3 regions of the Sporosarcina sp. OR05 genome follow, and region 3 is predicted to be linked to each of the others. Evidence: predicted binding sites of a transcription regulator. Region 3 holds the regulator's gene; each other region holds the start of a gene.
The links. Region 3 encodes CtsR, which represses protease genes until heat stress. Its sites were predicted from a motif close to ATGGTCAATAAAGGTCAAACA; they were not measured.
Positions count from the first base shown of each region.

Region 1: the regulator CtsR is predicted to act here: its motif matches at 1,870-1,890, upstream of NRI27_RS01060 (ATP-dependent Clp protease ATP-binding subunit).
Region 2: the regulator CtsR is predicted to act here: its motif matches at 1,307-1,327, upstream of clpP (ATP-dependent Clp endopeptidase proteolytic subunit ClpP).

Region 1 covers NZ_JANKJL010000001.1:235,333-240,754, forward strand. Annotated here, with positions in the region: gene NRI27_RS01045 (prolyl oligopeptidase family serine peptidase) at 166-933, shown strand; gene NRI27_RS01050 (metal-sulfur cluster assembly factor) at 982-1,290, shown strand; gene rraA (ribonuclease E activity regulator RraA) at 1,360-1,833, shown strand; gene NRI27_RS01060 (ATP-dependent Clp protease ATP-binding subunit) at 1,948-4,083, shown strand; gene NRI27_RS01065 (DUF2929 family protein) at 4,172-4,357, opposite strand; gene NRI27_RS01070 (beta-ketoacyl-ACP synthase III) at 4,544-5,422, shown strand, end outside.
Region 2 covers NZ_JANKJL010000003.1:64,748-70,169, forward strand. Annotated here, with positions in the region: gene whiA (DNA-binding protein WhiA) at 1-641, shown strand, start outside; gene NRI27_RS07345 (HPr family phosphocarrier protein) at 676-933, shown strand; tRNA gene NRI27_RS07350 (tRNA-Arg) at 1,030-1,101, opposite strand; gene clpP (ATP-dependent Clp endopeptidase proteolytic subunit ClpP) at 1,408-2,007, shown strand; gene NRI27_RS07360 (hypothetical protein) at 2,549-2,779, opposite strand; gene NRI27_RS07365 (LemA family protein) at 2,915-3,493, shown strand; gene NRI27_RS07370 (TPM domain-containing protein) at 3,490-4,308, shown strand; gene NRI27_RS07375 (glutaredoxin family protein) at 4,394-4,621, shown strand; gene NRI27_RS07380 (sugar-binding transcriptional regulator) at 5,152-5,422, shown strand, end outside.
Region 3 covers NZ_JANKJL010000004.1:89,568-94,989, forward strand. Annotated here, with positions in the region: gene NRI27_RS08875 (AbgT family transporter) at 1-447, opposite strand, end outside; gene NRI27_RS08880 (hypothetical protein) at 567-908, shown strand; gene NRI27_RS08885 (N-acetyltransferase) at 1,213-1,797, opposite strand; gene NRI27_RS08890 (CtsR family transcriptional regulator) at 2,407-2,868, shown strand; gene NRI27_RS08895 (UvrB/UvrC motif-containing protein) at 2,898-3,461, shown strand; gene mcsB (protein-arginine kinase McsB) at 3,451-4,533, shown strand; gene clpC (ATP-dependent protease ATP-binding subunit ClpC) at 4,710-5,422, shown strand, end outside.

The DNA of each region.
Region 1 (5,422 bases), on a different contig from region 3:
TGTAGTAATTGGTTAATCAACAGACCTGTAATTGACTCTTATTATCTACTGTTCAGTGTAGCGTTATCATAAGGCGTAAGTCAAAAAATTCCGCCACACGCCTATTTTTTGTTTTTCTAGTAAAACTTTGTTACGATTTACTAAAAAGGTATAGAAGGTGTTTGCATGATTGTTAGAGAGGAACAATGGGGCAAGACGAATATCCCTTTATTACATATTGTGGATGAATCCCTGCAAAATAGCAACATTCCAGCTGTAATCTTCTTACATGGATTTACAAGTGCGAAAGAGCACAATTTACATTACGCATATAACATGGCCAAGCAAGGGCTCCGTGTCCTTCTGCCTGAAGCGCATTTGCATGGCGTTCGCAGTGAGCAGTTAGATGAAGTGCAATTAAGCCTTCGTTTTTGGGAAATCGTGTTAACGTCGATTGAAGAAATGGCAGTGTTGCACAATGAACTGCAACAAAGAGGGGTAACGAAAATTGGCATGGGGGGCACTTCCATGGGAGGCATTACGACGCTCGGTTGTTTGACGGCTTATCCGTGGATTGATGTGGCAACAGTCATGATGGGGGCACCCGGTTACGTCGAATTGGCGAAAGCACAAATTGCGCAATTTGAGAGAAGAGGTTTCAAGTTACCTATTTCAGATGAAGACCGTCAATCGTTGCTCGATACATTAGCATTTTTTGATATGACGAAACAACGTGAAAAATTAGCTGGGCGACCTGTATTTTTCTGGCATGGAAAGAATGATACGACGGTGCCTTATGAACCGACGTTTAATTTCTACAATGCCGCTAAAAAAGATTACATCAACCGACCAGAACGGTTCGAATTCATGACCGATTCAGAAGCGGGACATGCTGTTTCTCGAACAGGCATGTTGCGTTCGGTCGATTGGCTCGCAAGTTATTTGAATGAATAGCATAACCTTGCTATGATGAAGGGACAACGAAACGAAAGGGGTATTTGAATGAGCGAGGATATGAAAGGCAGCTTGATGGGTGCTCTTGAAAATGTCATCGACCCTGAATTAGGGATCGATATTGTCAATCTAGGACTTGTTTATGATGCGGAGTTAAACGAAGAAGGTACGGCGATTGTTACGATGACGTTAACTTCAATGGGCTGTCCGATGGGACCGCAAATTGTAGCGAACATTAAACAAGAACTTATGGAGCTTCCTGAAGTAAAAGATGTAGATGTAAATATTGTCTGGAGTCCACCATGGTCCCGTGACAATATGTCCCGCTATGCAAAAATGGCACTTGGCGTGCGCTAATTATACACCGAAGAGACTGTTTGACGATATGTCATGCAGTCTTTTTTTACTAGCTAAGGAGGAAATTCAATGAAAACAACAGACTTGTTTGACCAATACGGTGAAGAATTGACGCTTTGCTCGCTCACGTTTCATTCATTCGGCAAGCAGAAGCGCTTTTTTGGACCAATTGAAACAGTGCGTGTGTTTGAAGATAACGTCCTTGTTAGGGAAACCCTTGAGCAAATGAATGAAGGAACAGTTCTTGTCGTAGACGGTGGAGGTTCTGTTAGATGTGCATTGCTTGGAGACCAATTGGCGCAAATTGCCGAAACACGTAAAGTAGCAGGTATCATCATGAATGGATGTGTGCGTGATACGGCCGAATTAGCAGCACTTGATGTAGGAATCCTGGCAATTGGAAAGAATCCGATTCGTAGTAAAAAGGAAGGGAAAGGCGAGCGGTCAGTTTCTTTGTTTTTTGGTGATGTCAATTGGACGCCCGGGCATTATGTTTATGCGGACGAGGATGGGGTACTCGTATCACCAAGAAAACTTCATTAACGATTTAACGCGTTCAGTACATGCAAAAAACTTTACGTTTTGATCATTTTTGACTATACTATAATTAATCAAAGATAGTCAAAGTCAAACAGTTGAGGTGATAGATGAATGAGAATGGATAGCGTACAAGAAGATCAAAAAACGCCGTTGGAACAATTTGGACGAAATTTAGTGGAAGACGTACGAAAAGGGAAGATGGATCCGGTCATTGGACGGGATGAAGAAATTCGCAATGTCATCCGGATTTTATCTAGAAAAACAAAAAACAACCCTGTCCTTATTGGAGAACCAGGCGTTGGGAAAACAGCAATTGTCGAAGGGCTTGCCCAACGGATTGTAAAAGGTGATGTGCCTGAAGGACTTAAAAATCGCCAAATTTTCGAGTTGGACATGAGCTCGCTCATTGCAGGAGCGAAATACCGTGGTGAATTTGAAGAGCGGTTAAAAGGTGTCCTGAAGCAAGTGAAAGAGAGCGAAGGGGAAATTATTCTCTTCATTGACGAAATCCATACAATTGTCGGCGCGGGTAAAACAGACGGTGCGATGGATGCCGGTAACATGTTAAAACCGATGCTTGCGCGTGGTGAACTGCATTGTATCGGTGCGACGACGCTTGATGAATACCGCATGTATATCGAAAAAGATCCAGCTCTCGAGCGTCGATTCCAACAAGTGCTCGTTCGTGAACCGTCTGTAGAGGATACGATTTCAATTTTACGTGGGTTGAAGGAACGCTTCGAACTCCATCATGGTGTCAGAATTCATGACCGTGCGCTTGTGGCGGCAGCAACATTATCTGACCGTTATTTGACGGAGCGTTTCATGCCGGACAAAGCGATTGACCTAATGGATGAGGCGAGTGCAATGATCCGGACTGAAATCGATTCAATGCCTCAAGAACTAGACTCGGTAACGCGGAGAATCATGCAGCTAGAAATTGAAGAACAAGCATTACGGAAAGAAAAAGATGCGATGAGTCAGACGCGTCTTGCAACATTACGGGATGAATTGCAGGAATTAAAGGATTCATCTGCCGAGATGCGAGAACAATGGGATAAAGAAAAAGAGGCGTTGAACAGTATCCAAACGAAGCGTGAACAACTCGATCGTTATCGTCGGGAGCTTGAAGATGCACAAAATCGTTTTGATTTGAATAAAGCGGCAGAACTCCAATACGGAAAAATTCCTAATTTGGAGAAGGAGTTACAAGAACTTGAAGCTTCTCTCGTCGATCAAGATTCAACCCGATTACTCCGAGAAGAAGTGACGGAAGAGGAAATCGCAACGATTGTCGCGAGATGGACTGGCATTCCTGTGACGAAACTTGTAGAAGGGGAAAGGGAAAAATTGCTTCGACTGCGTGAAACGTTGGAAGAACGTGTCGTTGGGCAAGACGATGCCGTGCAACTTGTAACAGAAGCAGTTTGGCGAGCGCGCGCAGGTATTAAAGACCCGAATAAGCCAATTGGTTCTTTCCTCTTCCTTGGGCCGACGGGAGTAGGGAAAACAGAATTGGCGAAAACGTTAGCGGCGACTCTTTTTGACTCAGAAGATCACTTCATTCGAATTGATATGTCGGAATACATGGAGAAGCATAGTGTGTCCCGTCTAGTCGGTGCACCTCCCGGTTATATCGGATATGAGGAAGGCGGACAGTTGACGGAAGCGGTTCGGCGCAACCCTTATTCCGTTGTGTTGCTCGACGAAATTGAAAAAGCACACCCGGATGTGTCGAACATCCTGCTTCAAATCTTAGACGACGGTCGCATAACCGATTCTCAAGGTAGACTTGTCAATTTTACAAATACCGTCGTTATCATGACATCGAACATCGGATCGACGTATTTACTAGACGGTCAGTTTGACTCGGATGAACATGCCGCAGAAGACTTAGTCATGGCGGAGTTGCGAAGACATTTCAAACCGGAGCTACTAAACCGAATGGATGACATTATCATTTTCCATTCATTATCTGGAGACACGTTCCGTTTGATCGCCGGTAAAATGCTTGATGATTTGGCGAAACGACTCGATTCACAAGATGTTGAGTTGGTGTTCGATGATGCGGTCCTAGATTGGATTGTAGATCAAGGGACCGACGCGGATTTTGGTGCTAGACCATTAAAACGGTTCATCCAACGCCATGTCGAAACGGCTGTGGCTAAAGAAATCATTAAAGGTGACTTGAAAGACGGGCAAAAGTTGATGCTTGAGATGGTCAACGGAGCGTTACAAGTGGAAAAAGTATAATGAAAAATGCTTGGGTAGTCGGTTCAAAGGCTATTCAAGCATTTTTTTGTACAAAAAAACCGCCCTCTGTAAGGACGGTTCCGGTTGCTCAGTAATCTGCTACTTCCTCATCTGACATAGTAGATGTAATAACGAGAATGATTGCTCCAAGAACAACAGAAGCGATGACACCACTCATGAAGTCGAAATGTGGGATTCCAGCGATTGATCCTGCAACATAATTCAACATGGTCACTAAAAGGAAAGACCATACGAAAGCCATAATATATTTCATCAGATTCACCTCGACAATACTTATTCATTAATTATCATACCATAGCCCATACATTCATCAAACAAAATAATGTACACTTTCCACATTCTTTGGCAAAATCGTGTCTGCATATTGAAAAGTATAGGCACATCTTTTATAATTAATACCAGGTACTAATAATAGATGATAAGGAACGGGGTATGTGAAATGAACGCAGGGTTGATAGGTGTCGGGAAGTATGTCCCTTCTCAAATTGTTACGAATAAAGACTTGGAAGCACGTATTGATACGACGGATGAATGGATTCGTACACGTACTGGAATTGAAGAAAGACGCATTGCTGAAGCAGATATGGATACATCAGATATGGCGTACCATGCAGCGGTAAGTGCAATTGAAAACGCAGGTCTTCAGCCTGAAGACATCGGCATGATTTTAGTGGCGACCGTAACAGGTGATCGTCCATTCCCGTCTGTTGCAACGATGATTCAAGAGCGTTTAGGGGCAAGAAATGCGGCCGCGATGGATGTATCTGCAGCTTGTGCAGGGTTCATGTATGGCGTTGTAACAGCGAAACATTTTGTCGAAGCAGGAACGTATAAGCATGTTCTTGTCGTCGGCGTAGAAAAGTTATCCAAAATTACGGATTGGGAAGATCGTAATACAGCAGTGCTATTTGGAGATGGAGCCGGTGCTGCAGTTGTAAGTGAAGTGAGTGAGGGCCGAGGAATCTTATCGTTTGAACTCGGTGCGGATGGTGTAGGCGGCAAATACCTTTACCAAGACAAATACATTCAAATGAATGGTCGTGAAGTGTTTAAATTTGCTGTTCGCCAAATGGGTGAGTCGGCTGTAAGTGTGACGGAAAAGGCCGGATTGACGACTGATGACGTTGATTATTTAATTCCTCACCAAGCAAATATCCGGATTATGGAAGCATCACGTGAGCGTTTAGGCCTGCCTGTTGAGAAAATGTCCAAAACCGTCCATAAATATGGCAACACGTCAGCTGCTTCAATACCTATTTCTTTGGTAGATGATTTAGCAGAAGGTCGCGTTAAAGACGATGACATTATCGTGTTGGTC
Region 2 (5,422 bases), on a different contig from region 3:
TCCTGACAGGAACGTTTCAGTTTAACAATGAAATCGTCCCGGAGTTAATTAAAAAGAAATGCTGTAAGCGGTCTTATTTGCGCGGAGCGTTTTTGGCTGGCGGGTCGGTGAATAACCCGGAGACATCTTCTTATCATTTGGAGATTTTCTCGTTTTACAAGGAACATAGTGAAGCGCTAGTGGAGCTGATGAATCTGTTCCATTTGAATGCCAAGTCAATTGAGCGGAAGAAAGGGTATATCGCGTATCTGAAGGAAGCGGAGAAGATTTCCGATTTTCTAAGCTTGATGGGTGCGCACGTATCCGTCATGAAGTTCGAGGACGTACGGATTTTGCGGGATATGCGAAACAGTGTGAACCGTCTTGTGAATTGTGAAACGGCCAATTTGAATAAAACAATTGGAGCGGCACAACGCCAAGTTGAAAATATAAAATTCATCCAGAATACGATCGGGTTGGATCAATTACCTGAACGCCTACAAGAGATTGCCCATTTGCGGATCACCCATCAAGACATTACATTAAAAGAGCTTGGTGAAATGGTTTCAGGTGGGACGGTTAGTAAATCTGGGGTCAATCACCGTTTACGGAAAATCGAAGAGATTGCAGAAAATCTGCGTGTTGGTGGCATTTTGAACTGATTGAGAATGTGAAGACGAAAGGAGTCTAGTGCGAATGGCAGAAAAAACAGTAGAAGTGAAAATGAAGACTGGATTGCAAGCAAGACAAGCTGCATTGTTTGTGCAGGAAGCGAATAAATTTACATCTGACGTGTTTCTGAAGAAGGAAGAACGTCAAGTGAACGCGAAGAGTATTATGGGTGTCATGAGTTTGGCGATTGCAAGAGGTTCATCGGTGACGTTAATTGCTGAAGGCAATGATGAAGAGCAAGCGATCGAAACCCTAACTGCACTTGTAGAAAAAGAAAACTAAAAGAAAAAGCCGTTTCGATTGTTGTGAAACGGCTGTTCCTTTGGACAAAAAAACCTGTAAACAGGCAGGGCCATTTACAGGTTTTTTATACGTTTACGCCCTCGGCAGGAATCGAACCCACATCTCAAGAACCGGAATCTTACGTGCTATCCGTTGCACCACGAGGGCATATTATGCGCTACTGCTTGTAGCAGACAAGTCCCATTATACAAATAGCGCGGCTTGATTGCAAGACTTATTTTTTGTGCGGTTGTCTAACATGCGAGTAAGTGGGGAATGTATGAAGTCTAGGCAGAATAAAGTAGGGAGAATCGGTATTGTCGTGCTATGGACGTTTTTACAGTTGTTGACGAGACGATTGCTGAATGCGTAATATTTGACCTTAATTGACCATAGTATGTATGATAGATGTACAGTTGAATAAAAGATTTCAACAGAACGATAATTTCGATCCAGTCAAAAGGAGGAAATAGGATGAATCTCATACCAACAGTTATTGAACAGACAACACGAGGAGAACGCGCTTACGATATTTATTCTCGTTTATTGAAAGACCGTATTATTATGTTAGGGAGCGCAATTGATGACAACGTAGCAAACTCCATCGTTGCACAATTACTATTCTTGGAAGCGGAAGATCCAGAAAAAGACGTATCGATTTACATTAATAGCCCAGGCGGAAGCATTACGGCTGGCATGGCAATTTACGATACGATGCAATTCATCAAGCCGGACATCCAAACGATTTGTATCGGTATGGCGGCTTCAATGGGATCATTCTTATTGACGGCGGGTACGCCAGGAAAGCGTTACGCGTTACCGAATGCCGAAGTGATGATTCACCAACCACTCGGTGGTGCGCAAGGGCAAGCGACAGAAATCGAAATCGCTGCGAAACGCATTTTGTTCCTTCGCGAGAAGTTGAACACAATTCTTTCCGAGCGTACAGGCCAACCGGTTGAAGTCATCGCGAAAGATACGGACCGCGATAATTTCATGACGGCTGAACGTGCGAAGGAATACGGTTTGATCGACCATATTATTACGCGCAGTGACATGAAAGATTTGAAGTAAGGGAATAAGTTAACTTAGGCTGTAGGCATACTTTGTATGTCTGCAGTTTTTTTATGCTTTTTTATGGGAGAGCTGGCGCAGTATGCGGCGAACGGCTGAGTAATGCGGAGTTCTGCCGAGTTATGCGGCGTTTTGAAGAAGTATGCCGCGTTCCGATGAAATATGCGGCGTTTGAAGAAAGCATGCCGCATTTGCAAACTGTTCTTGTTCCATAAACGTGGGTGGTTTCTTTGTGTGATGGATTAAATGAATCGCGCTGAATGGGTTTTGACAAATTAATGGTTTTCGTTTAAGTGACAGTAGAGAGATATGCGGCGTTTTGCTGGATTATGCGGCGAACGGCTAAGTAATGCGGAGTTCTGCCGTGTTATGCGGCAAACGGCTAAGTAATGCGGCGTTTTGAAGAAGTATGCCACGTTCCGATGAAATATGCGGCGTATGAAGGAAGCATGCCGCATTTGCAAACTGTCTTTGCTCCATAAACGTGGGTGGTTTCTTTGTGTGATGGAATAATGAATCGCGCTGAATGGGTTTTGACAGATTAACGGTTCTCATTTAAGGGAAACATCGTGAAAAAGAAGAATCGGTGATAAACGTGGGAGAAACGGTGATAACGTGTGCCGAACCGGTGATAACGACCGAGAACCGGTGATAACGTGCTCCGAATCGGTGATAACACGCCTAGAATCGGTGATAACGGAAATAGGAGCGTTCCAAGTTCATTGACCAAATCGTCTTTGCTAAAAAATACGAAGTATACTGCGTTTGACAACGAAACTTTCCTGGAGAGGGCTGAATCATTGGTTTGAAAAGTGCATTTCTAACATAGGCTTATGGTGGATAAGGACACGTTTAGTAAGCAGGCGATGTAGGGTATGGAACTATGAGTAAATAAGGGAGTGGTTGGATGAAGAAATTACTTGGACCGATTGGCATTATCATTGCAATTGTAGTTGTACTGGGTCTTATTTTCGTGCCGAGTTACAACAAGTTTGTCAATCTGGAGGAGAATGTGGATCAGTCGTATGCGCAAGTGGAGAATCAGTTGCAGCGGAGGTTGGATTTGATTCCAAACTTGGTGAATACGGTGAAAGGATATGCGAGTCATGAGAAGGAAGTGCTGACGCAAATTTCGGAGGCGCGTGCAAAGCTTGCGGGTGCAAGTGGACCGGAAGAGCAGGCGGCTGCGGATTCTGAGTTGTCGAGTGCGTTGAGCCGATTGCTCGTTGTTGTGGAGAATTATCCCGATTTGAAGGCGAATCAGAACTTTACGCAATTGATGGATGAGTTGGCAGGTACGGAAAACCGGATAGCAGTTGCCCGACAAGACTACAATACTGTCGTAGCTGATTACAATAAGCAGACGAAACGTTTCCCAGGTAGACTCGTCGCGTCGATGTTTGGTTTTGATGAGAAGGAATATTTTAAAGCGGATGTAGCTGCGAATGAAGCGCCTGAAGTTGATTTCGGAGATGACAAAGATTGATTCGTCGGACCGTCAGCTTCCTTTTAGCTGCTTGTCTCGTTTTGCTTATTCTTCCACGAGGGACGTTCGCAGCTGACATCCCTCCGTGGAATGCGGCGGATCAATATATCCAAGATCGTGCTGGGATTTTATCGAACGAGCAGAAAGCAGAATTGAATCGGCTCGGTAAACAGTTGGATGAAGGAACGACTGCCGAGCTCGTCGTATTGACGTTGCCGAGTATTGGTGACGAGCCGATTGAACAGTTCGCGGTCGATGCACTACGAGAATACAAACTCGGGAAAGCGGACAAAAATAACGGTGCGTTGCTCGTCGTGACGACTACGCCGAATTCTGAAGATGATCGTCATTTTGAGTTGTCCACGGGTTACGGGTTAGAAGGTGCGTTGCCGGACGGGAAAGTCGGTCGCATCATGGATGAAGTGGCGGTACCGTATCTAGAGAATGAGCAACCCGACCTTGCCATTATGGAAGCGTACAAATCGTATTACAACGAGATTGCTAAGGAATACGGCTGGAATGGTGAGTTGGCTGACGTTCAACCACTTGAACGTGGTGACTCTGGCTTAGGCATTCCGGCGCCTGTCGTCATTTTCATCATCATCGTCCTTATCGGCATGTTCTCCGGTGGTCGCGGCGGCGGTGGAGGTGGTCGTGGAGGACGCGGAAGAAGCAGAAGTGGTCCCGTCTTTTTCCCGGGCTCGTTCGGCGGCGGTGGCTTCGGTGGAGGCGGCGGATTCGGCGGCGGCTCTGGCGGTGGATTCTCAGGCGGTGGCGGCTCCGGTGGCGGCGGCGGAGGAGGCCGTAGTTGGTAATGAACAGGAGGAGGCTTGCAAATCATTTGCATGGCCTCCTCTTTCTTTTATACTAAAAGAAAATGGAGAGTCGAGGTGCTTTTTCATGCATGTGCAGTTTTATACGAAAAAAGGGTGTCACTTATGTGACGAAGCGGAGTCTATGATGAAGCTTGTACAAGAAGACTTTCCGCTTACTTGGACGACGATCGATATTGAGTGGAATGATGAGAAGCATGAGCAGTATATGCTGATGATCCCAGTCATTGAGAAAGATGGGGAAGTTCTGTTGTTTGGGTCTATCGGATATGTAGAGTTAATGGATTTATTTTAAACATTATCGGCTAAGTCGGTTTATTTGAATGAACGTAACTGCTTTTTGGTAGATGAAGTAGACGGATGAATGATGGGATGGAACTAGTTAAATATAAAATTTTTGTAAGTCTACCTTCACAGATTTATTGTGATTGCAATCGGAGAAGGTGGTTTAAATCATTGAGCATGCATGATTTTGATAGATGAATTATGGAACGTTGTAGATAAGTGGGATTACTAAAGTTAAGCCTACCTTTACAAGTTTATTGTGAATACGTTCGGTTAAATGAGTTTAATTCAATGAACATACATGCTTTTTTGCTAAATGAATGATTAATGTGATTCAGGGGAAATGAATAGGAGTAGAGACTATAGAAAATACGCTGTCGAAAACTTGATGGCGATGAATTTCCCCAAATAAACTAAAAAAGTTTGAATATACTAGTGAAGAGGTATATACTTGCAGTATCAACTATATTTTTTTGCAATAGGTGGGACAAAATATTAATAGGTGGGCAGAAAGTGTCCTGCTAGAAAGTGAGGCTTTCCGTGAACTCGAATATACTCGAGGCGCAACGAAAGCTTGTGCCAGAAATGGTGGATGTACTCCATCGACGTTATAAATTATTGACTTTCATTGAGATGTCCGGGCCGATTGGGCGGAGGCCGTTAAGTTTGCTTGCGGGTTTGTCGGAGCGCGAGTGTCGAAATGAGATGGAGAGCTTGCGCGAATTGGATCTCATTCGAATCGCAAAAGAAGGAACGACGATTACTGCGGAAGGGGCAAAAGTGCGGGCGGCTCTTCAGCCAAGCATCGATG
Region 3 (5,422 bases):
TAGAACAACCATGGCTGCGTCTGCTGTTGCATTCCCTAAAATTGCGACAAGTACAATTGTCGGTAGGATAATCTTTTTAGGTGCATTCAAAATCGTCGTTTTCATGACCGTTCCGATTAAACCTGTCGATTCAGCTAATCCAACGCCTAACATGACGACGAGAACGAGTCCTAGCGGTGGGAAACTCGTAAAATTCTTGACTAAGTTCGTCAAAATCATAATGAGCCCTTCACCATTTAACAAATTGACAACTTTAATCTCTTCGCCCGTTCCTGGATTCGTCGCACTCGTTCCAAGTGCTCCGAAAATTGCCGAACAAAGTAAGATAATACCCGCGATGTAGACAAATAACATAACTGGATCAGGTAGTTTGTTTCCATACTTCTCAATGAAATCAAGGAATCTGTTGAACAATCCCTTCTTTTTTGTTTCGGTTGTAGCGGCCATTTACATTCCCCCTAGATACAGTGCTTCTTTACTGTACCGTATTAAAGAATAACATTCATTATGTCATAGATTCTGAGAAATTCAATAACTTTTTTTGTGGAAAATGGTTTTGTGGCGTTTTGAGAAAGTATGCGGCGTTTTGTGGGAATATGCGTTGTTCTGAGGAAGTATGCGGAGTTAATTTTTACTGCAATTACAAGGGGATTGATGTTATTAATACGAAAGCTGAAAAGCTCATAGAGCACTTCGATGCTATCTCTCCCTATATTAGAAATAGTGATTCCAAATTTGGTTTCATGTATGTTTTTCCAAAATTAGGTATTACTTTTTGGAGAGGTGATGTATGCGCAGAAGAAGATCTTGAAGCAGATTGGTTTAAAGAACTTCATCCTGAAAATCAAGAAGAAACGAAGAAGTTCATGTACTTTGAAACTGTAAAATTTCATAAGGATTTAATATAAAGTATTTCATTAATTCTTCCTTTTAGTTGAGCAGTTTTTTGTACAAGATGAATATTCATGAAGCTTCCATGTGTAGAAAAAAATCCTCTCCGCATGGAAGATTACTTACAAACTACGCAAATCCTTTTGCTTCCTTAAATCATCGAAAGCTTTTAACAAAAAGTTTTTCCTCCTTTATTTTCTTTCCCTAACACACCCATATACTATCAGCTATCGTCAACAACGTTTTAATCGTTTATGAACACTGAAGAAATTTTCATCTACATAGAAAAAGCAGCCTCACTGTGGAGAGGCTGCTTTTTCATTATTTTGTTGCTACAAAGGATTCAAGAATGTTTTGTTTGCGTTCTTTTTCAAAAACTAAAACTTTATCGGTCGGGTCGTATTGATCACCGTAAAATGTCTCATCCTTATACGTATGGATTTCTTCATATGTTGTTTTCATCGCTTCGTAGACGGTCTCCTCATCGGCGTCTGTCGGGGACCAGAAAAGGATTTCGAGTTCCGTTTGTTCGCCGGTTGCGAGCGAGCGTCTGCTGTATCCGATTCGTCGCGCGTGATGAAATTGTTCGCGTGCATAAAATTTCAGACGTTTAGCGGTGTCTGTATCTTCGTAATCAACCGGTTCCACTTCTAAAATGATCGGCTTTCCTTTTGCTTTTAAGGATGTCAAAAGCTTTCGTCCGAGACCTGCACCGCGGGATTGAGCGGAGACAAATAAGTAGTCGATGAAAATGAATGTTTCAGTTTCTGCATACATGAGGACATGATGCGGTCCTTCTTCTTTGATGTAGACGTTTTTCTTGTCTTTCAATAGGGCGTCCATATGTTCTTTGGACTTCATTTCTTCGATCGGGAAATACTCACTTAATTTTTCGTACCAGTTCATGCTGAAAATCTCCTCCATTGGTATGGGTGTACCTGGAGCTTTTTGTTTTGGGGTTCGTGAAGAGAGTTTTGCGTGCATTTGACAGAGTGTCTGTAGGTTTTTGTTCTGTCAAATCCAAATCACGCCTCGGTTAGATGTTGTGAATCAGTAGAGGGTTTTGTTCGAGAACACTCGAATTTATGTGTAAATACATCAAGACGCAATTCTATTCAAAAGGACAGATTGCTTCAGGGTGAAGAATTGGGATTGTTTGCAATCAACAGTTCATCAGTCCTCTTGAACGCAACTCTGTGACGAGGAAAAAAGAGGTCAGAAAAAAATCCTCAACTACTTTATTACCCTCTAAAATCTATTATAAACAAGAAAAAAGTATGCATCAACTCTTACGGGGTTTCTAAAAAGAGTTGAAGAGTACTTTGTTAATATATGATGTATTCATTCAAAATGTGACTGTGAATTCTCAGTTTGGGGGATAGTGACTGAATGGAAGAGAGAGTTTGATGGCTGGAAGGTAGCATTTCAATTGCATTTACAAGTTTTATTCGTGTACAATTAAGTCAAAGATAGTCAAAGTCAGTGACTTGTCACCAAGAGGAAAGAGGTGAAAATATGCGAAACATTTCTGACATTATAGAAGGGTATTTGAAGGGTATTATCGAAAAAGAAGATAGTGGAACAATTGAGATTAAACGAAGCGAAGTAGCTGAGAAATTTCAATGTGTTCCTTCCCAAATCAATTACGTCATTAACACACGGTTTACAGTAGAACGTGGGTATGCTGTCGAGTCCAAACGAGGTGGTGGCGGGTATATACGAATTTACCGCGTTCAAACAAACTCGCACAAAGAATTGATTGAACATATTTTAGAGAGCATCCATCAAGGTGTCACGTATACGATGGCGGAAGATGTAGTGCTCAGGATGCTCGAGGAGAAAGCTATTTCTGAGCGAGAAGCGAGAATTATCTTAGCGGCTGTAGATCGGAATACGCTCCATTTCCCATTGCCGGAGCGGGACATCATACGGGCACGGGTTTTACAATCGGTATTAATGACACTCTTATACAAATGACAAGCGTAGCATGACGAAGAGGTGAGATGATGAATTGTGATAACTGTAAAGAACGGCAGGCTTCCGTAATTTTCACACAGGAAAATGCGAATGGGACAACCGAACGTCATTTGTGTGACAAATGCGCATTCCAATCGCAAATGTTTCACTTGGATCCGAACCAGGAACCGCTTTCGATTCAACAGTTCCTCTCCCATTGGTTTGGCGGTACGGACTCAGTTCAACCTTTCCAACAAACGAGGGATAGCTTACCGGAGGGGCCAAAGTGTCCTGATTGTCAATTGACGTTTAGACGGTTTTTAGACGTTGGGAAGTTTGGATGCCCTACTTGTTATACGACGTTCAAAGAGCGATTGCCACGTGTTTTGAGCAAACTCCATAATGGCCATACGACACACGTTGGGAAAATTCCTGTTTCATTCAATGAATTGTTCGCTTTGAAGAAGAAAATAGAGGAAATTCGAATGGAAATGCAACAAGCGATTGAGGCGGAGCGGTTTGAAGATGCGGCCACATTGAGGGACGAGGCGAATGCATTGAAACTTCGCTTGGCGCAATGTGCGGACGGAGGTGATGTTGGCGATGTCAATTGATAAATTCATGGAGGATGCGGTTACCGGTTGGATGAAATCGAGTGGCGAGCATGCAGATATCGTCATGTCGACAAGAATCCGGTTAGCTCGAAATTTAAAGGGATATCGCTTCCCAATTGCATTCACTGCTGAAGAAGCTCACAAAATCGATGAAGCAGTTTCAACTGCATTGCTTAATTCTGGAGAAAAAGGGTATGCCTATATGAAGATGTCTGAGCTGCCGTTACTCGATCGACAAGTTCTCGTCGAAAAACATCTTGTCAGCCCTCAACTGACAGATTCAAAACGGCACGGTGCAGTCCTCTTATCAGAAGACGAAACGATTAGCATAATGGTGAATGAGGAAGACCATATCCGAATTCAATGTATCTATCCGGGGTTCCAACTTGAAAATGCCTATGAGCAGGCGGATACAGTTGATAATTATTTGGAAGGCCAATTGCCATACGCTTTTGATGAAGCGTTCGGGTACTTGACGAGTTGCCCGTCAAATACGGGTACGGGCATGCGAGCATCCGTCATGATGCATTTACCGGCTTTGACGATTACAAAACAAATCGATCGAATTATTCCTGCAATCACCCGACTAGGGATGGTTGTAAGAGGAAGCTATGGTGAAGGCAGTGAAGCGCCAGGGAATATTTATCAAGTTTCAAATCAGACGACTTTAGGGAAAACGGAGAAAGAGATTTTAGCGGACTTGAAAAATGTGGCATTACGATTAATTGCCCATGAACGTCGTTCGCGGGAACTACTGCTCTCCAAGTCACGCGTCGCGTTGGAAAACAAATTATTTAGATCACTCGGCATCATCACGTACGCTCGACTACTACCATCTGGGGAAGCTGCACGTTGCCTGTCGGATGTCCGTCTCGGTATTGATTTAAATATTATCGAAGACATTGATATGTCTATATTGAATGAGTTGATGGTTTTCATGCAACCGGGCTTTTTACAGCAATATGCGAAAGCAGAGTTAACTGCAGAAGAACGGGATATTTTCAGAGCGAATTTATTCAGGGAACGGTTGCGACCAGATCGACAACAAGAAGAAAATAATAAAGAAAAGTAAGCAAGTATTTTGCAAGGGACTTTTCTTTTTATTATAATTAAGTCAAAGATAGTCAAAGTCAATTTAGTGGAATTGGGTTGCTTGATGGCCTGATTGAATAGAGTAAAAGAGATGGTTTTTTCGTGAGCGTCATGCGAAAAACAGTTTAGATGGTAAATAAAAGGAGTGGAATGCATATGATGTTCAATCGTTTTACACAGCGTGCACAAAAAGTGTTGCAGCTTGCACAAGAAGAAGCGATCCGAATGAAACATGAATCAATAGGCACAGAACATATTTTATTAGGACTTATACGTGAAGGTGGCGGCATTGCTGCAAAAGCATTGGAAGCGATCGACGTCAGCTTTGAAACCATTGAAAAAGGCGTCGAAAGCCTTGTTGGATCAGGTTCTAAGGAAGTTGGTCCAATCGTTCATTACACACCGAGAGCGAAAAAAGTCATTGAGTTGTCTGTCGATGAATCGCGTAAATTAGGACACTCTTACATTGGCACGGAGCATATTCTGTTAGCGCTTATTCGCGAAGGGGAAGGCGTTGCTGCACGCGTGTTAAATAATGCGGGTGTTAGCTTGAACAGAGCGAGACAACAGGTTCTTCAATTGTTAGGCAGTAATGATACAGCTGTCGGTTCTCAAAGTTCATCCGCATCTGCCTCAACTCCTACATTAGATAGTCTGGCGCGTGACTTAACGGAAGTCGCTCGTGAAGGTTCTTTAGATCCAGTCATCGGTCGTAGCAAGGAAATCACCCGTGTTATCGAAGTACTTGCTCGCCGCACGAAAAATAATCCGGTCTTAATCGGTGAGCCGGGTGTAGGTAAGACCGCAATTGCAGAAGGGCTTGCGTTGCAAATTGTTAACAATGAAGTACCTGAAATCTTGCGAGATAA